DNA from 4 places in the Mixta intestinalis genome. Region 1 is predicted to be linked to each of the others. Evidence: predicted binding sites of a transcription regulator. Region 1 holds the regulator's gene; each other region holds the start of a gene.
The links. Region 1 encodes PhoB, which activates phosphate uptake and scavenging genes when phosphate is short. Its sites were predicted from a motif close to CTGTCATAAAACTGNCNNAT; they were not measured.
Positions count from the first base shown of each region.

Region 1 (5,075 bases):
GGAGAAAATGGCATCAAGCTGCTGTGCGTTAAGCTGCGTCAGTGGATTATCCTGGTTAACTACCACCACCAGCGCATCCAGCGCTACCGGCACCGCCAGCGGCGGATAGCCGTAACGATGCTCAAACAGCTGTCGCTCCGAAGGCTGCATCGGGCGGCTCATGGCACCCAGCTGCGCCGCACCGGCAGCCAGCGCGGTTGGCGCAGTGGGGGAACCCGCCGCCTGCACCTGCACGTTAACGCCGGGATATTGATGGTTAAAACTTTCGCCCCACAGCGCCATCAGGTTGCCGAGCGTATCAGAACCGACGCTGCTAAGGTTGCCCGCCAGAATAGCGGGCTTCGCCTGTAACGCGCCGGAAAAAAGCAGCAGCGCTGCGATGATGATATTTTTCATGCCTGCATCCATCAGGGTTTGGGCGTCGCATTGTCCGGCAGAGGCTGGCTGACAATCAACCTTGGCGGCAGAATAAAGCTGAAGCAGGTCTCCTGATGCGGCTCGCTGGTGATATTCAGACGCGATCCATGATGGCTTAAGGCATGCTTGACAATCGCCAGCCCCAATCCGCTGCCACCGGTCGATCGCGATCGTGCCTTGTCGACGCGATAAAAACGCTCGGTCAGGCGCGGCAAATGCTCTGGCGCGATGCCCGGCCCGTTATCCTTCACCGCAAACAGCGCGCCCTGTTTATTATGTAGCCAGCTAACCTCAATCCGCGTCCCTTCCGGCGTATGATTAACCGCATTGTAGACCAGATTAGAGATGGCGCTGCGCAGCTGCTCCTCATTGCCGCAAACTTTCAGCTGCGGATCGGTATTGAACACGATTTGATGCCGTCCGTTGCTGAGGGTTTCCGCCTCGCGCTGTAGCAGGCGCAGCATCATCGGAATATCCACTTTCTCCGCCAGATCGATAGCAGGCGCGGCTTCAATACGCGACAGGGTCAGTAGCTGCTTCACCAGCCCATCCATGCGCCGCGTCTGCTCTTGCATTGTATGCAGCGCCTTTTCACGCGCTTTACCTTCCAGCACCGCATCGCTCATCATCTCCAGGTAGCCCTGCAATACCGTTAGTGGCGTGCGCAGCTCATGGCTGACATTGGCAAAAAAGTTGCGCCGCGCCCCTTCAAGCTGATGCATTTGCGTTACGTCGCGTGCCACCAGCAGCCACTGGCCTTCGCTGTAGGGCATCACGCGAAATTCCATATGCAGCTGATTATTCATCACCAGCGTCAGCGGACGAGAGAAATCCTGCTGGCGCAGGTAGCGTGAAAACTCCGGATAGCGCAGCAGATTAAGAATATTTTGCCCGTTATCTTCCGGCCAGCGCAGGCCCAGATGCTGCTGCGCCAGTCCGTTACACCAGAAAATCGTGCCTTCATCGGTGGTCAGTACCACCGCATCGGGCAGGGATTCCGCACCGCTGCGGAAGCGTTTAATCAGGTTGCCCAGCTCACGACGGCGGCGACGGTTGCGCAGCTGCATCTGATAAAGGCCATAAAACAGCGGTTCCCAGCTCGCCTGTCCGGTAGGCGGCGTCATGGTACGATCGACCCACAGCCAGTGCGACAGGCGCAGCAGGTTCCAGAAATGCCAGCCCAGCAGCAGCAGCACGGCAGCCAGCAAAAACCAGGGTAGTCCGCCAGCGAGCAGGCCGAGCAGCATCGCCGGCAGGCAAACCAGCAGCAGTTCCAGTAAAAGTCTCTTCCAGGAGAGGCGTTCCAGCACGAGGCAGACTCCGGTCAGTAACGAGCGGAGAAACGATACCCCGTTCCACGCACGGTTTGCACCATTCTGTCGTGTCCGGTCAGCTCCAGCGCCTTACGCAGGCGGCGAATGTGCACGTCCACCGTCCGATCTTCGACATAAACGTTGGTGCCCCAGACGTTGTTCAGCAGCTGCTCGCGGCTGTAAACGCGTTCCGGGTGCGTCATAAAGAAATGCAGTAATTTATATTCGGTCGGCCCCATCTCCAGCGGCGTGGTATCGGACATCACCCGATGCGACGAAGGATCGAGACTCAGCCCCTGAATTTCAATCACCTCTTCCACCGCCATCGGCGAAATCCGGCGCATTACCGCCTTAATGCGCGCCACCAGTTCTTTAGGCGAAAAGGGTTTAGTAATGTAATCATCGGCCCCCACTTCCAGGCCGCGCACGCGATCTTCTTCTTCGCCGCGCGCCGTCAGCATCATCACCGGAATATCACGCGTCATCGCCTCGCGCTTGAGATGTTTAATAAACTGTATGCCGCTGCCGCCCGGTAGCATCCAGTCCAGCAGGATCAGATCGGGCCAGGGTTCGATAAGCAGGTTGACGGCGCTGTCATAATCATCTGCCTCTATCGGCTGATAATCGTTCTGTTCCAGGACGAAACATAACATTTCCCTGATAGGGGCCTCATCTTCGACAACCAGAATGCGCTTAGCCATTATTGCTCCTGCGAATGTGACGCGCTGTCACGGGTATGTGCGGCGTCATTATGCGTCAGTTTTATGACAGATTTATGAAAAATGCACGGCCTGCCCGCGCCAGAAATAACCTTTTTGTAACACATCCAGCACGCATTTTCCGTGGTCTGCGCGCGGGCTCTGGTTATAATCGCCCCCGGCGTTCTGCTTTTAGCTGGGAGTTCTATGCGCATTATCCATACCTCAGACTGGCACCTCGGTCAGTTTTTCTATACCCGCAGCCGGGCGGCTGAACATCAGGCCTTTTTTCACTGGCTGATTGATCGCGTGGAAGAACATCAGGTGGATGCGGTCATCGTGGCGGGCGACATTTTTGATACCGGCTCGCCGCCCAGCTATGCACGTGAACTTTATAACCGTTTCGTGGTGGATTTACAGCGTACCGGCTGCCAGCTGATCGTGTTAGGCGGCAACCACGATTCAGTGGCAACGCTCAATGAAACGCGTGCGTTACTTGCCTGCCTTAATGCACAGGTCATTGCCGCCGCCAGCGGCGATCCGCAGGAGCAGGTGCTGACATTGACCACGCGCCAGGGCGAACCAGGCGCTATTCTCTGCGCGATCCCGTTTCTGCGCCCGCGCGATATTATGCGTAGCCAGGCGGGCCAGTCCGGTAAACAAAAGCAGCTGACGCTGCTGAACGCCATCACCGATTACTATCAGCAAAGCTATCATCACGCACGCGCTCTGAGCCAGCAGGCAGAACAGCCGCTGCCGGTCATCGCCACCGGTCATCTGACCACCGTCGGCGTCAGCAAAAGCGATGCGGTACGCGATATTTATATCGGCACGCTGGACGCTTTTCCGGCGCAGGCCTTTCCGCCCGCCGATTATATCGCGCTGGGTCATATTCATCGCCCGCAGCGCATCGCCAACAGCGAACATATTCGCTACAGCGGATCGCCGCTACCGCTCAGCTTTGACGAGCTGGGCAGCGAGAAAAGCGTATTTCTGGTGAGCTTTGCCGGGGGTAAACTGGAGCAGGTCGAGGCGCTACCGGTGCCCTGTTTCCAGCCAATGCAGACCATCAGAGGCACGCTGGCGGAGATCGAAGCGCAGCTGCGACCTTTCGCCGATCTTAGCCGCGCGCAGCCAGTCTGGCTCGATATCGAAATCACCACTCAGGAATATTTGCATAATATGCAACAGCATATTCAGGCGCTGACCGAGGGGCTGCCGGTTGAGGTGCTGTTGATGCGCCGCAGCCGCGAGCAGCGCGAGCGTGCGCTGGCACGTCTGCAAAACGAGACGCTAAGCGAATTGAAAGTAGAAGAGGTTTTTGAGCGGCGGCTTGAGCAGGAAGAGAAAACGGATGAGATGCAGCTCCGGCGCATACGTCATCTGTTCAGCGACACCCTGGATCGGCTACAGCAGGGCGAGGAGAGCCAGCCGTGAAGATTTTATCCCTGCGCTTTAAAAACATTAACTCGCTGCGCGGCGAGTGGAAAATTGATTTTACCCGCGAGCCGTTCGCCAGCAACGGTCTGTTCGCCATCACCGGCCCTACCGGTGCCGGAAAAACCACCCTGCTCGACGCCATCTGTCTGGCGCTCTATCACGAAACCTCGCGGCTGGGAAAAATCTCCCAGACGCAAAATGAACTAATCAGCCGTGATACGGCAGAATGTCTGGCGGAAGTGGAATTTGAAGTTAAGGGCGAGGCCTGGCGTGCTTTCTGGAGCCAGAATCGCGCGCGTGGCGCGACAGATGGCAATTTGCAGGCACCACGCGTTGAGCTGGCACGCTGTAAAGACAACGTCATTGTGGCTGACAAGGTGAAAGATAAGCTGGAGATCGTTACCCAGCTGACCGGGCTCGATTTTGCCCGCTTTACCAAGTCAATGATGCTTTCGCAGGGGCAGTTCGCCGCCTTTCTTAATGCCGATGCCAACGATCGCGCCGAACTGCTGGAGGAGCTGACCGGCACCGAAATTTACGGTCAGCTGTCGGCGCGCATCTTTGAACAGCACAAGCTGGCGCGTATTGAGTTGGATCGGCTACGGGCGAGTGCGGCAGGCATGGCGCTGCTGGACGCCCCGGCGCGTCAGCAGCTGGAGGAGTCGCTTCAGGCGCTGGCGCAGCAGGAGCAGGCGCTGCAACAAAAGTTAGCGATTGCTCGCCAACAGCAACAGTGGCTCAGCCAGCAGCAGCGGCTGGAGCAGGAAAAACAGCAAGCTGACGAGGCACAACGTCAGGCAGAGAACCAGTGGCAGCAGGCGGAACCGCTACGTCAGCGGCTGATACGAGCGGAACCGGCAGAAAAACTGCGCCCGCTCTGGCAGCAGCGTCAACAGCTACAGCGGGATCTGCAGCAGCTACAGCAGCAGACGCAGCAGCTTTCCGCCTCGCTGCAACAGGCAAGTGAGCAGCTACATACCTTGCAAAGCCAGCAGTCACAGGCGGAGCAGGAGAATCAGCGACTGCATGAGGCGTGGCGTCAGCAGGAGAATCTGATCAATGAACAGGTTATCCCGCTCGACCATCAGATCGACACGCTGGCGCAGCAGTTTGCTCTACAACAGCAGAGCCTGAACGAGAATCAGCAGGCACAGCAGCAGCGCCAGCAACGTCAGCGCCAGCTCAACGACGAACAGCAGGCGCTGCT
Region 1 covers NZ_CP028271.1:407,937-413,011, reverse strand. Annotated here, with positions in the region: gene C7M51_RS01830 (PstS family phosphate ABC transporter substrate-binding protein) at 1-396, opposite strand, end outside; gene phoR (phosphate regulon sensor histidine kinase PhoR) at 408-1,727, opposite strand; gene phoB (phosphate response regulator transcription factor PhoB) at 1,742-2,431, opposite strand; gene sbcD (exonuclease subunit SbcD) at 2,636-3,865, shown strand; gene C7M51_RS01810 (AAA family ATPase) at 3,862-5,075, shown strand, end outside.

Region 2 (5,075 bases), 1.4 Mb from region 1:
CCGCCGCCGCGCTCGGCGTACTGTTAATTACCCTGGCGATCTGGCAGGCGCTGCCGCGCTTTACGCCTGGTTCGCGCCTCTCTTACCTGGCGCTGCTGCGTTCGCTGGGACAGCTCTGGCTGCGTCACGCTCCGCTGCGCCGTGCGGCGCTGGCACAGGGCCTGCTGTCGGTTGCCTTTAGCGCCTTTTGGTCAACGCTGGCGCTGATGCTGGCGGAGCGTTATCACCTCGGCAGTGCCAGTGCGGGTGCCTTCGGCCTGGCGGGGGCGGCGGGTGCGCTGGCTGCACCCATTGCCGGAGCGATTGCCGATCGCCGTGGCCCGAACCAGGTAACGCGCATCGGCGCGGCGCTGGTCACGCTCTCCTTTGCCCTGATGTTTGTTATGCCGCTGCTGTCACCACCGGCACAGCTGACGGTGATCGTTATCTCCGCCATCGGTTTTGATCTGGGGCTACAGGCCACGCTAATTGCTCACCAGACGCTAATCTACAGCCTCGATCCGGCAGCACGTAGCCGCCTGAACGCGGTGATGTTTACCGTAGTGTTTATCGGCATGGCGAGCGGCGCAGCGCTGGGCAGTCACGCGCTGGCGCTGGCGGGCTGGAACGGTGTCGTCGCGCTGGCAACCCTGGCGGCGGCGGGCGGCCTCGCAATCCGCCTCACCAGCCGTTAATGTTCTTGCTGTTGCCAGCGGTAGCGGCAGAATGCCTCTCAAAGCGTATGATAAATGGCCCCGCATCCTGGCAAACGGCTGATGTAACATGAAAGTTCTTCCTGTTAGCCGTTTTGCTGAACAGAAAGAGCGGGGTTATTTGCTCGTTAACCGCAGGTTATGCGAGGATGAAAGACTAAGCTTCACGATCCTATCTGGAGACAGTAAAAGAATGGCAATCGAATATGCGGTAATTGCGGGCGGCTGCTTCTGGTGTACCGAAGCGGTATTCAAAGATCTTATTGGCGTAGAATCGGTTGAAAGCGGCTATACCGGCGGCACGCGCCCTAACCCCAGCTATGAGCAGGTATGCAGCGGCGCTACCGGGCACGCTGAAGCGATCCGCATCGGTTTCAATCCGCAGCAGATCGGCTATGGCGATCTGCTGGATATCAGCTTTGCCACACACGATCCGACCCAGCTTAACCGTCAGGGCAACGATATCGGCACCCAGTACCGCTCGGCAATTTTTCCCGCCAACGCGGAACAGGAAGCTGAAGCGAAAGCGGCTATCGCCCGCGCGCAGCAGGATCACAGCGATCCCATCGTGACCACTATCGAGCCGCTGAAAGAATTTTATCCGGCAGAAGATTATCATCAGGATTACTGGGAAGGCGCGGGCCAGCGTAACGGCTACTGCCTGGCGGTCATTCCGCCCAAGCTGCAAAAACTGCGTAAAAGTTTCGCTAATCGCGTGAAGTCATCTTCCTGAGGTTGGCGTTAAGCCGATAAAAAAGGCGAGCCTGGCTCGCCTTTTTCGCATCAGGGCTTCAGACCCAGCGCATCACGGATAGTAAAGAACAGATCGGTTTGATCGGTCAGGCCGGTTACGTTGGCCGCATGCGGGCCGTAAGCAGCGATACGCAGCTGCGTGCCGGTATGCTCCTGCGATTCTCCTTCTGAGTTACCGTAACTGACGGTCATTACCGCGCCATCTTTGGTATTCAGCGCCTGCGTCAGCCCTGGCGCTTTGGTGCCGTTTTCCACAATCTGGCTGGAGTGCGCATGGTCTGCCGTTACAATAACCAGCGTATTGCCATCCTTACGGGCAAAGTCGAGCGCCTTCTGCACCGCCTCATCCAGATCGACCGTTTCGCCAATCTGACCGCACGGGTTAGCGGCGTGATCCTGTTTATCAATAGAAGCACCTTCTACCTGTAAGAAAAAGCCACGCGGATTTTTACTGAGCAACGTAATCGCTTTATCGGTCATCTGTGCCAGCGTCGGCACAGAGGCGGGGCGTTCCGCGTTCACTTCGCAGGTAACGGCAGGCTTATCGATATTACCGTGATAGCTCGCTTTTGGCCCCTGCCAGCGCACCGGCATATTGCCTTCGCTGAACAGCCCCAGCAGCGGCTGTTGCTGATTCGCCTCGGTGACCGCATTCAGTCCGTTAACATCATCCACCAGCCGGTAGCCGCGCGCCTGCGCCTGCTCGCGTAGCGTTTTCCCCTGATAATCACCCGCCTTTGCCGTTTCATTAAAGGTCTTACCGCCGCCGCCCAGCGTGACATCGGCACGAGCAACAAGCAGCTGCTCGGCAATCGATCCTCTGCCGCCCTTCTCCAGTGCATTGCTGGCGCACAGCTCGCTGGTTTTTTCCGGCCCGTAGCATTTACGCGAGGTCACATGCGATATCTGCGCGGCAGGCGTGGCATCTTCCAGTTCGGCGGTAGAGACGTTGCCAGTTGCTTTGCCGCCCGCCTTCGCCATCTCCAGCAGGGTCATATGGTCTTTGCCGTTAACGTCAACGCCCAGCGCGCCATTGTAGGTTTTGACGCCGGTAGACCAGGCGGTGGCCGAGGCTGCCGAATCGGTGACATAGCTCGGCTTATGCGACTCTTTATCCAGGGAATAATGGGTATACTGACCGGTTAACGGTAGCGCATCGATACCTTTAAAAAAGCCGCCCGCTCCCAGCGCATAATTGCGAGCCAGCGTGATTTCCGAATCGCCCATGCCATCGCCAATCAGCAGAATAACGTTTTTCGCGGGCGCATTGCTGAGCGAGGCTTTCAGCGCTTCGGTCTGATCGCCGCTAAAGCGCCGTGCGCCACCAAACTGGGTGATATCACCTTGCGCCGCACGCGTAATGGTAGACATCTCCGCCGCCGCACTGCCGCACACCAGCGCCGCCAGCAACGAGACGGCAAATAAAGGCTGTTTTTTCATCCATTTAATCCTTGTTAATAAGAGCATCAACGCTGTGTAAGCAGTGTGCGACAGTGAGGTGATCTTTTTTTTACCGTCTGATGGCAGTTTTATGACGCGCAGAGGCAATGCTTACTGGTTAAGGCTTAACCGGGCGTAACGCCTGAGAAAAATAGTGCTTGACCCTGTCAGGGCAACTCCCTATAGTAGCGCCCCGTTGCCACCCAGAGCGGTGGCAGCTGACAATGTGGTGAGGTGTCCGAGTGGCTGAAGGAGCACGCCTGGAAAGTGTGTATACGGCAACGTATCGGGGGTTCGAATCCCCCCCTCACCGCCATTATTCAATGAGAAAGCCTGAGCGAAAGTTCAGGCTTTTTTGTGTACATTGACCCGTCCTGATACGGGAAAAGAATGGGCTTATCGCGTTATTGGTTTCACCGCCACCGGGAGCGGCAAATACGATACCCATTGTGTCAGAGTCTGACGGGCTAACTCACCTAATGCCTGATAAAAAGGATGATCGGCATTCTCAATAAAAATATCGAGGAAACGGAATGACCACGGAAAAAGGTGCCAGGCCAGCAACTGTTCGCATTCACTGTATCGCCCCGTCTCCGATAGCCATGCCGCCATCAACAACAATACTCCAAAGTGATCTTCCGGTTCGTTCTGCTGAATTTCGAAGTGAATGCCGTTGTCGTACATCCACTGACGTAGGGCCAGCGTAGATTCCCCAAACAGAACGTTTTCTCGATCCAACCAGACAGAACCCCATGGCGGTGCCGGCAAGGCATAGGGGCCGACAAATAAACGCTGAAAGGCCTCTGTCAGAGATTCATCACTATTGCTCTTAAACCCTGCTACCAGCGGTGATAATACGGCTGGCGGAAGCGGCCATTGCGTTTGCCAGCCATCCGTCGATAGTGCTGAAACCAGCGGTGCGGCTTCCGTGCTGTCCGGCGCAAAATAGAACAGCGCCCCAAGTACGCGTGCCGTCATGGAAAAATCATCACTGTGGTTAAACGCTGTCATAGAAATTGTCCTGAAAGGTACGGGTTTCCCCGTACCGATTTGTTAACCCGCCACTGCCATACCGACGGTCATGTGCAGGCCATAAAACAGGCCGCGCCCCATTATTTCGCCGCCAAGCACCAACAGCAGACCCAACAGTAAGCCGGTAGCATGTGGCTCTTTACGACGTACCAACGGGCAGATCCAGCAGCCCAGCCCGGCGGCAAGCAGCATCACACGCCACACCTGTAGGGAGGCGTAATCCGGCACCAGCGCAGAGGCCTGCTGAACCGAACTGTGAATCGTCGCCAGTGACATGCCCTGCAGGACAATGACCGCCACGCTGACCAGCAATGCCAGTACGCTGATACTGGCGAACGTGGTTCCGCTAAAAGTGACGCCGGAAACCCGTAGCAGTAACGCCGCGAACAGCGGACCGCTGAGCAACACCGTCATGAAGAACACCAGCGTCGTATAGCCAGTATGCCAGGTCGGCACGGTATCGATCAGGTAAACGCGGGTCATTGCCCAGACGAAGACGATGCCCAGCACCATGCTAACCAGTAGCCAGAGCTTTCCCAGTGCGGGCGGCATTTTACCCAGCACAGCAACCAGCCACCAGAATCCGCCTACAGCGAAAAAGACTGAGCCTGCGGCGATTTCATTGCTTAGCGCGGATGCGCCAATGCGGTTAAGGGAGTTGAATGCTCGCATCGGTGATCCCAGGTGCATGATTGATGCCAGGAATCCCAGCCCCATTACCACCCAGAGAAAAAACATGCTGCGCACCAGACGCTGCCGGGCGGCATCGTCTTTCATCGCAAACCAGCTAAGCCCACTCACAATCAGTGCGCCCACGACGCACTGGCCGAGTACCGTAAACAGCACCAGCGGCCATTCATGCCACCCATTTCCCATTTCAGACCTCCTTCGGATTTGCCAGATGACCGGTGGTATCCCCGGTCGGGCGGCTGTTGCTATTCGGTTTGATGACAATGCACGGCTTCGTGAAATGTGCGCCGGGAAGCGGGGCAACCGCGGCCAGCCCACCGTGTTTTTTGCGAAGTTCGTCAATCGGGCCGAAGTCCAGCGCGCGCAGCGGGCAGGACTCCACGCAGACAGGTTTCTTACCCTCTGCCACGCGGTCGTAACAGCCATCGCATTTGGTCATGTGGCCTTTAACGGCGTTGTACTGCGGCG
Region 2 covers NZ_CP028271.1:1,776,261-1,781,335, forward strand. Annotated here, with positions in the region: gene C7M51_RS08425 (MFS transporter) at 1-674, shown strand, start outside; gene msrA (peptide-methionine (S)-S-oxide reductase MsrA) at 886-1,425, shown strand; gene phoA (alkaline phosphatase) at 1,476-2,885, opposite strand; tRNA gene C7M51_RS08440 (tRNA-Ser) at 3,114-3,201, shown strand; gene dmsD (Tat proofreading chaperone DmsD) at 3,282-3,896, opposite strand; gene C7M51_RS08450 (dimethyl sulfoxide reductase anchor subunit family protein) at 3,939-4,793, opposite strand; gene C7M51_RS08455 (DMSO/selenate family reductase complex B subunit) at 4,795-5,075, opposite strand, start outside.
Region 2: phoA (alkaline phosphatase) is a predicted target of PhoB. The motif match lies at 2,964-2,983, and genes of this name have one in related genera.

Region 3 (5,075 bases), 1.4 Mb from region 1:
ATAATGCGCAGGGTGAGTATTACATCACCGATATCATTGCGCTGGCATGGGCGGAAGGCCGCCGTATTGAAACCGTACAGCCGTCGCGTATTAGCGAAACGGAAGGCGTTAACAATCGTTTGCAGCTGGCGACGCTGGAGCGTATCTATCAGGCTGAGCAGGCGGAAAAGCTGCTGTTGGCGGGTGTGATGTTGCGCGATCCGGCACGCTTCGATCTGCGCGGCGAGTTACATCACGGTCAGGATGTAGAGATTGATGTCAATGTGATTCTGGAAGGTAAGGTTACGCTGGGTCACAACGTCAAAATTGGCGCGGGCTGCGTCATTAAGAACAGCGTTATCGGTGACGGCTGTGAAATCAGCCCCTACAGCGTAATTGAAGATGCTGAACTGGCACCGGCCTGTACCGTAGGGCCTTTTGCCCGTCTGCGTCCCGGCAGCCAGCTGGGAGAAGCGGCACACGTCGGCAACTTTGTTGAAATGAAGAAAGCGACGTTGGGCAAAGGCTCAAAAGCTGGTCACCTCAGTTACCTGGGCGATGCCGAGATTGGCGACGATGTAAACATCGGTGCAGGCACCATTACCTGCAACTATGATGGCGCTAATAAGTTTAAAACGATTATCGGAGACAATGTTTTTGTCGGTTCCGATACCCAACTGGTCGCACCGGTTTCGGTAGCCAGCGGTGCAACCATCGCCGCCGGAACCACGGTAATGAAAGATATTACCGCAAACGACCTGGTTTATAACCGTAAAGAACAGCTTCAAAAATCGGGCTGGCAACGCCCGATGAAAAAAAAATAAAACCATAATCCCCACTCTCTACAAGGCTCGGGGACCCGGCAAAGCCGGAATATCAGGTCAGATGACAACGCTGGCGCATAAGCGCCATTAGTCAGGAAATAAACTATGTGTGGAATTGTTGGCGCCGTTGCGCAACGTGATATTGCTGAAATTCTGTTAGAAGGCCTGCGTCGTCTTGAATATCGAGGTTATGATTCCGCCGGGCTGGCGGTGGTGGATCAACAAGGGCACGTTACGCGCCTGCGTCGGGTAGGCAAAGTACAGAAGCTGTCTGAAGCGGCGGAACAGCATCCGCTGATCGGCGGTACCGGTATCGCCCATACCCGCTGGGCAACGCACGGCGAGCCCTCTGAAGCCAACGCGCACCCGCATGTGTCTGAGCATATCGTTGTTGTGCATAACGGCATTATCGAGAACCACGAACCGCTGCGTGAAATGATGATTGAGCGCGGCTATCGCTTCGCATCTGAAACCGATACGGAAGTGGTGGCGCATCTGGTGCACTGGGAGCAGAAACAGGGCGGCACGCTGCGGGAAGTAATACTGCGCGTTATCCCTCAGCTGCGCGGTGCCTATGGCATGGTGATCATGGACAGCCGCGATCCATCGCTGCTGGTGGCCGCCCGTTCCGGTAGTCCGCTGGTAATTGGCTGCGGCGTCGGGGAAAACTTTATCGCCTCCGATCAGCTGGCACTGTTGCCGGTAACACGCCGCTTTATCTATCTGGAAGAAGGCGACATCGCTGAAGTCACGCGTCGTGAAGTTACCATTATCGATCGCGATGGCAAACAGGTGAAGCGTGCTGAAATTGAGTCGAGTGCTCAGTATGATGCGGGCGATAAAGGCATGTACCGCCATTACATGCAAAAAGAGATCTACGAGCAGCCGAACGCGCTGAAAAATACCTTAACCGGGCGTTTCAGCCATGGTGAAGTCGATCTCAGCGAGCTTGGCCCGCAGGCGGAAACGCTGCTGGCGCAGGTGGAGCATGTGCAGATTATCGCCTGCGGCACCTCCTATAATTCCGGCATGGTTGCGCGCTACTGGTTTGAGGCGCTGGCGAACCTGCCGTGCGATGTAGAAATCGCTTCTGAATTCCGCTACCGCAAATCAGCGGTACGTAAAAATAGCCTGCTGATTACTCTGTCCCAGTCGGGTGAAACCGCCGATACCCTGGCGGCGCTGCGTTTGTCGAAAGAGCTGGGTTATCTCGGCTCGCTGGCTATTTGTAACGTGGCGGGCTCTTCGCTGGTGCGTGAATCCGATCTGGCACTGATGACCAAAGCCGGAGTGGAGATTGGCGTTGCTTCAACCAAAGCCTTTACCACCCAGCTGGCGGTGCTGCTGATGTTGGTGGCGAAGCTGGGGCGGCTTAAAGGCGCAGATGCGCAGATTGAGCATGATATCGTTCATGCCTTGCAGGCGCTGCCGAGCCGCATTGAGCAAATGTTGGCGCAGGATAAATTAATTGAGTCGCTGGCGGAAGGCTTCTCCGATAAGCATCATGCGCTGTTCCTTGGCCGAGGCGATCAATATCCGATCGCGATGGAAGGCGCGCTGAAGCTGAAAGAGATCTCTTATATTCACGCGGAAGCGTATGCGGCAGGCGAGTTAAAACATGGTCCGCTGGCGTTAATTGATGCCGATATGCCGGTGATCGTCGTTGCGCCAAATAACGATCTGCTGGAGAAGCTGAAGTCGAATATTGAGGAAGTGCGCGCGCGCGGTGGTCTGCTATATGTATTTGCCGATCAGGATGCAGGCTTTAGCGATAGCGAAGGGATGAAGATTATCCCGCTGCCGCATGTCGAAGAGGTGATTGCACCTATTTTCTACACCGTGCCGCTCCAGCTGCTGTCTTATCATGTGGCGTTGATTAAAGGGACCGATGTCGATCAGCCGCGTAACCTGGCTAAATCCGTGACGGTAGAATAAAGCGGGGCACCAGCTGTTACGTTTCGGCTATGTGCTTTAACAGGCATAGCCGAATTGTTAGTGCTAAATGCGCAACGACAGAAATAGTAAAAATAGCTGCCGCCATCTCTGGAACGATAGACTTTTATAAAAAGAGGAAAATTATTTCCTCTTTTTTAATTTTTATTTTGACCTGTTAATAACGTATAAGCTTTTATCCCCCAGCGCGTTGTAGCGATGAGCACGATAATCATAACAATGAATTTAGAAATTAACTCACTTCTTGAATGAGTATTTAAATCAAGTACGTTAGCGTTGTTAAGTAATGCAAAGCCAATAATAAAAAGCGCCAGGTATAATGAAAAATGAATAATAGTTTTCATTGTGACAGCCTGTTTTTGGGTTCGTTTTTCTGATGATTGCCAGGTACATTGACTGCCATAATTTGAATCAGATTTACCGCCACAGCCATTATTAAAGCTGTCCTTTGTACATTGACCAGCAATCATTCCTTCAATAATTCCTGCCCTACATGGATCGACACTAGTATAAGCACCTCCTTTATTTTTTGAAGAATTATTTTTGTTAACATTAAACACAGAGTTAGCGCCGCCTTGCACAAAGGAAAAAGCGGATTATGGATTCCTCTGCACGCTTTCCGCCTGTCACAAAACTGTCATATTTAGTACATCTCACTGTCATTAAACTGTCCTATTTTCCCTCCTTGCAGCAATCACTGATTCTTACTAAAACGGCGTACAGCCTGAATTTTACTCCCCCGGAGGGAATATGACACTGATGCGTAGCACCGTAGCCAAATTTGTTGCCGCCACCCTCTCCCTGAGCGCGGTATCTGCCTTTGCAGCCACCGATCTGACGGGTGCAGGCGGTACGTTCCCGGCTCCGGTTTATGCCAGGTGGGCAGCAGATTATCAGCAAGCAACCGGCAGTAAAATCAACTACCAGGGCATTGGCTCTTCCGGCGGCGTGAAGCAGATTATCGCAAAAACAGTGGATTTCGGTGCGTCTGATGCACCAATGAAAGATGAAGACCTACAGAAAAATGGCCTGTTCCAGTTCCCCACCGTAATTGGCGGCGTGGTACTGGCAGTTAACCTGCCAGGTATACAATCCGGCCAGTTAACGCTGGACGGTCAGACAGTAGGCGATATCTATCTCGGTAAAATTAAAAAATGGAACGATCCGGCGATCGCTAAGCTGAACCCCGGTATCAAGCTGCCGGAAACAAATATCGCCGTAGTGCGTCGCGCTGATGGTTCCGGTACTTCATTCGTCTTTACCAGCTACCTCTCCAAGGTTAACCAGGAGTGGAGCGAAAAAGTCGGCAAAGGCAACACGGTTAACTGGCCGACCGGCCTCGGCGGTAAAGGCAACGACGGCATCGCCGCCTTTGTTCAGCGTCTGCCTGGCTCTATCGGCTATGTGGAATACGCCTACGCGAAACAGAACAAACTGGCCTATACCAAACTGATTGATGCTGATGGACAGCCGGTATCTCCAACGGAAGAAACCTTCAGTAATGCGGCTAAAGGCGCTGACTGGAGCAAGTCTTACGCTCAGGATCTGACCAATCAGAAAGGCAAAGATGCCTGGCCGATTACTACCACCACCTTCATTCTGATGTACAAGAACCAGACCAATGCAGCGAAAGGCGCAGAGGTAATTAAGTTCTTTGACTGGGCTTATAAAGAGGGTGACAAAACGGCCACCAGCCTGGATTACGCGACGCTGCCCGACTTAGTGGTAGAGCAGATTCGCTCTGACTGGAAAGCGCAGATTAAAGATAGCTCCGGTAAAGCGCTCTATCAGTAATGGCTTAACGGTATGGGTCGACTGAATGTCGGCCCGTAGTATCCGGGCAGCTGATTGCCGCCCTGTGGATTTCTTCTGTCGAGACATTTATGGCTGAATCCAGGCCGTCTTTTAAGGCCCCAGGAAAACAAGGCGACATCCTTTTCGGCGTGCTGGTAAAACTGGCGGCGCTGATTGTGCTTTTGTTGCTTGGCGGCATCATTATCTCCCTGCTCTTCTCCTCCTGGCCCAGCATTGAGAAATTTGGTTTCTCGTTTCTGTGGAATAAAGAGTGGGATGCGCCCAATGAAAACTTTGGTGCGCTGGTGCCGATTTACGGCACCGTAGTGACCTCGCTGATTGCGCTGCTGATTGCCGTGCCGGTCAGCTTCGGTATCGCACTGTTTTTAACCGAGCTGGCACCCGGCTGGCTGCGACGTCCGCTTGGGGTGGCGATCGAACTGCTGGCGGCGATTCCCAGTATTGTTTACGGCATGTGGGGGCTGTTTGTTTTTGCTCCGTTGTTCGCCGAATATTTTCAGACGC
Region 3 covers NZ_CP028271.1:3,741,107-3,746,181, forward strand. Annotated here, with positions in the region: gene glmU (bifunctional UDP-N-acetylglucosamine diphosphorylase/glucosamine-1-phosphate N-acetyltransferase GlmU) at 1-803, shown strand, start outside; gene glmS (glutamine--fructose-6-phosphate transaminase (isomerizing)) at 909-2,738, shown strand; gene C7M51_RS17425 (hypothetical protein) at 2,894-3,316, opposite strand; gene pstS (phosphate ABC transporter substrate-binding protein PstS) at 3,507-4,550, shown strand; gene pstC (phosphate ABC transporter permease PstC) at 4,640-5,075, shown strand, end outside.
Region 3: pstS (phosphate ABC transporter substrate-binding protein PstS) is a predicted target of PhoB. The motif match lies at 3,380-3,399, and genes of this name have one in related genera.

Region 4 (5,075 bases), 540 kb from region 1:
TTGCGGTTTTTTCGCCTTGCTTTTGTTATCAGCATCAGGGAGCAGAGAAAGCGCAGGCGATGGCAAAACAGCCATCACCATGCACGGAAGGTGACTGAGCGGTAAAAAACCGCGCGATTATTCGGTTACCGTTACCACCTTGATTTCTACCAGCCCGATGCCCAGCTTGCGTGGCGCCTGGCCGATAATATTTCCCTCGTTTGACAGCTGTGGTTCTGGCGGCGTAATCACCAGCTGGCGGCTGCCGTCGGTATTATTACCCTGTAGCGTTACCGTTGTGACCTCGTGCGTTAAGGTAATGGCCTGCTGCCATGCGCCAACCCGTACCTGAACCGGACGCTGGGCGTTGGGGCCGAACGCTTTCGCCCGGATAAGCAGCCTGAAGCGCGGCGGCAGCGGATCGCGATAATCAATGGTTACTTCCGGTGCCAGATTAGCATTCGACCAGCGCCCCCAGGCTTCCGGACGCGAGATGCCGTTAAACTGCATCACCGTCTGCGGCGCACCCGGCACATCGAACCTGAAGCTCTCTGCCTGATAGCGAATGTCGTTGTCGGCAATTTTCAGCAGGGCGATGTTCTGCTGACGGCGTGCCTCATCCAGCGGCTGCTGGGGTATCCGTACCTCTCCCTGCCATATCGGTTTGTCGATATGCTGCACCAGCGGCTGTGCGCCGAGCTGACCCTGCGCGGCGCAAAGATCGGTGGAGAGCGCCAGCGCAGGCTGCCACAGGCGCGCCATTTTAAAGCAGCGGTCAACCCAAACGAATTTGTCATCGGCGGCAAAATCGGCGAGCTGGAAGCGCAGCGGCGCGGCGTATTCGCCTTCCGGCAGCGGCTCCACCTTATCCTTACCGATTCTGAGCAGCAGCGGCAGGCTAAAATGCGCGCCGGAGAAGCTGATGCTGTTTTTCGTGCTGTCGACGCTAAAGCGGTCGATATGTCTGGGGAATCCCCACAATTGAATCACGTCCGGCTTCCACGTCAGCACCTTTTTCTTCATATCGAACTGCTCCGACAGCGAGCGATCTGACAGTGAACTGCGTCCCAGGCCGATAGCCTTATCGCCGCCGAGCAGATCCAGCACGGTTGCGCCATTGTCCAGCGAGCTACGCTTCATGGTTAGCAGCTGCGGCTGCGCCCGATCGCCGCGGATAATCATAAACAGGTTATCGCGCTGGTGGGCGTTAAGGAATTTCCACGCGCTGTTGTTCATCGCCAGATGATCGGACGACACCACAATCAGGGTATTTTTCGCCCACGGCGAGGAGAGAATACGATCGATCAGGCGCGCAATATGCTGCTGGCTACAGGCGACGGCGCTGAATGACTGGTTGGGCTTGCCTTCGTAACGGTAGCTTTTTCGATCGCAGCCGCGTGAGATAAAGCCGTCCGGGTGGTGCGTATCCACCGTCAGGGTAAACAGGGCGAAGGGCTGTTTCTGCTGCGACAGTTGCTCAAACTGCTGCCACACCTCATCCATCACCGTATCGTCATAGAAGCCCCAGTTATTGCGGTAATCAGGATCGGCTACGCGGCTTTTCAGCTCCTCCAGACCATACAGGTGGTCGATGCCGTGCGAGCGGAGGAACGTGTCTTTACCGGCGAAGCGCAGATCGGCACCCTGTATAAACCAGGTCTGGTAGCCGGAATTTTTCAGCACGTCGCCGAGGCAAATATTTTGCGGAAAGAAGCTGGCAAGCGAGGCTGAGGCGTTGCCTTCAAAAGGCGCGAACAGCGGAATGCCGCACTGCGAAGCCACCATCCCGGCGATGGTATATTCGGTGCCGGGTAGCTGCTCGGTCTGTGAGAAATCGAGCGCCTGCTGCTGCTTCAAATGGCTCAGCTCCGGCGCCAGGCCAGGAAAAGCCTGCTCATCAAAATAGGTTCGTTCCAGGCTTTCGCCATAGATATAAACCAGGTTTAGCCTGGGATTGGCTATCTGCTTTTGCGGCACATGATACCAGCGGGCAAAATCACCGCCCTCTGCTGGCGCGGGTGCGATCACCAGATCGGTAACCTGTTGCCAGGCGGGCGCGGTTTTTATCGATGCGATCGCCAGCAGCAGCGCCAGCAGACTGTAGCCGACGTGGTGTGGGCGATGACCGCGCCGACGCAGCAGCCATGACAGCAGGCAGAACACCAGAAACAGCGCCAGCAGCAGGCCAATGCCGGGCAGGACATATTTACTGACGCCTGCGCCGGTCAGGCTGTTGGTCAGGGTATAGATTACCGCGTCATTAATGCCCTCGCCGGTGAAATAGTTGCTGGCGTAGAGTGCGGCGTTAAGTACGATAAACAGCCCAAGCACCAGCAGCTGCGCCAGATACCAGAAGCGGTTGCGCCCGGCCTTGCAGGCGTAAATCACGATCGACGCGACAAACAGGATGACTGAAAACCATTCGGACAACGGAAATTCCTCACGCGAAAGCTGGCTGCGGCAAGCGCGCCAGAATCGCTTTCATGACAGGGAGAGAACGGAATTTTTTCAATCTATCCTGACTGTCACATTGCTGCAACATGCCATATCACAACTGTTACGTAAGGCAGATAAATTCAGACGTTGATGGCGGCATCGTGCCAGAGATCGTCCATCGCCAGCTCCAGTTTTTTAAACATCTGATAGCGGGTGGCGTGGAAAGCATGGCGTGATGCATCCGGCAGCAGCACGCCAGGATTCAGCCTTACCGCCTGCGCCACGCCAGCCGCCAGGTGCGGCCACAGCCCGACGCCAACGCCCGCACAGATGGCAGCACCCAGCGCGCCGGTTTCGCTACAGGTGGCGACGCGAATCGGAATGCCCAGTACATCAGCAAACATTTGCGGCCAGACGCAGCTGCGCGCCGCGCCGCCGGAAAGGATCGCCTGGCTGAACGGAATACCGGCGGCGTGCAGTCGATCGATATGGGCGCGATGGGCAAAGGTGACGCCTTCAAATAGCCCAAACAGCATATCGGCGCGGGTATGCCAGCCGCCAAGTCCGTAAAATCCCGCCTTTGCCGGGCCCGCCTTGCGGCCTGAGTAAAGATAGGGATGGTAGAACGGTAGCTGCATATCGGGTTTCACCTGCGCCACCAGATCGCTGCTGCGCACCGCGCCTTCGCCGCCGCGCCCGTCATCAAACTCACGCACGAACCAGTCGAGGTTGGCGGCGGAGGTGGCGCTGGCCTCAATCGCCATAAAACGATCGCGTTCAATCATCGAATTCATAAAAACCGGCCGCTGATACTCCGGCTTCTCCACCACCACCTGATTGATGCTCCAGGTACCCGCGACAATTGAGGCGTCACCGCAGTTGACCACGCCGGAGCCTACCGCGCTCGCCACCACGTCGAAGATGCCCGCTACTACCGGAATCCCCACCGGTAGCCCGGTAAGGCTGGCGGCGTGCGGCGTCACCTGGCCCACCACCGCACAGGATTCATGCAGCGGCGGCAACAGCGGCATCGCCGCTTCCAGTCCGTACAGCGCCATCAGCACTTCGCTGTAGCCGCGCCTGGCGTAATCGATCAGGCCCGCGCCCGCCGCATCGGAGTAGTCGGTAGCGATTGCGCCGCAAAGAAAGTGATTGATAACATCTTTGGCGCACAGAATATGACCGATGCGGGCGTAGCGCGCCGCATCATGCTGTTTCAGCCAGCTAAGCAGCACCGGCGTTGCCGCAGGCCAGGGTTTTTGTAGCGAACGCTGCCAGATAAGCTCGGCGTTGCCCTGCTGCTCTAAGGCGCTTACCAATGATGCGGCGCGCATATCAATCGACTGAATGCCCAGCAGCGGCTGCTGTCGCTTATCCAGCGCGTAGAGCCCGTTGCCGTGTCCGGCGGCACCCACCGCTGCCACGCGTTGCGCGTGATGACCCGCCTGCTGCAAACAGGCACGCACCGCCAGCTGCACGCCTTGCCATACGTCCTCAATCGGGCGCTCCGCGTAGCCGGGCTGTGGCTGACGGGTTTCACCAGCACAGCCCGCTACCGACAGCACCTGGCCGTCGCTGTCGAACAGCACCGCTTTAATCATGGTATTGCCAGCATCGATGCCGAGTAAGCAATGGCTCATCTTCACTCTCCGGGTTGCGATCCGCTGGCGCACCGCTTACGCGCCGTGATAACCGTCAGGCGCTATGGTAAATTTCCAGCGCTTCCGCACCGCTCGCGCCCTGGTGAATAATCGCCATCAGCGCCTTGACCACGCGTGAAGGGTTATCATGCTGATAGACGTTGCGGCCATAAACCATGCCCGCCGCGCCCTGCGCCATCAGCGCCGCGCTTTTTTCCAGCACTTTCCCCAGCTCGCCTTTACCACCGCCGCGTACCAGCGTCGGGCAGCGCGCCGCTTCCACCACGCGATGAAAGTCTTCCGGGTTTTCCGTTGGATCGGCTTTGATGATATCGGCACCCAGCTCACGCGCCAGGCGTACCAGCGGCACGATCTGGCGCACGTCACCCAGCGATCCGTAGGCTGGCCCCTGGCCCGCCGCCGCCATCACCAGCGGCTCGATCATCAGCGGCATGGCATATTTATCGCAGGCGTGGCGCAGGCGACCGATATTCTCAACGCACTGGCGGAAGATGCCCGGTTCGTCGGGGATCTGGTAGAGATTGACCACCACCGCAGCGGCATCCATTTGCAGTGCCGCCAGGATCGGTGCTTCCGGGTTATGCAGCACCGCCCACATTTCACGATGGCGCACGGCGTTATAGGCGTTGCCGACGTCGGTACGCAGCACCAGCGCTGGTTTAGGCGTTTCCGCCTGCTGTAACAGACTGGCCTGACCGTAATTGACCTGAATGGCATCTGGCTGAGCGGCGATCAGATTGCGCATGACGCCCTCAATATCCTCCAGCCCAACCAGAAAATCAGGCTCGTTAGCGATGCCGTGATCGATAGCAACATCAAGGCATTTTCCCTGACTGAACAGGCGCTTCAGGCGTACTTTATCGCTGGCCGACATGCAATTCTCCTGTGGAGTAATAAGGGGAGGGCGAAGCTAAACGCAGGCCGGAGACGCCGTGCAGACGTGCCAGACGCGCCAGGGTCACCTCAAGCTGCTGCTGGCGTCCGGCATCGCTCCAGTTC
Region 4 covers NZ_CP028271.1:4,562,590-4,567,664, forward strand. Annotated here, with positions in the region: gene opgB (phosphatidylglycerol--membrane-oligosaccharide glycerophosphotransferase) at 118-2,409, opposite strand; gene C7M51_RS21160 (FGGY-family carbohydrate kinase) at 2,556-4,055, opposite strand; gene C7M51_RS21165 (class I fructose-bisphosphate aldolase) at 4,111-4,950, opposite strand; gene C7M51_RS21170 (glycerol-3-phosphate dehydrogenase/oxidase) at 4,934-5,075, opposite strand, start outside.
Region 4: opgB (phosphatidylglycerol--membrane-oligosaccharide glycerophosphotransferase) is a predicted target of PhoB. The motif match lies at 2,502-2,521, and genes of this name have one in related genera.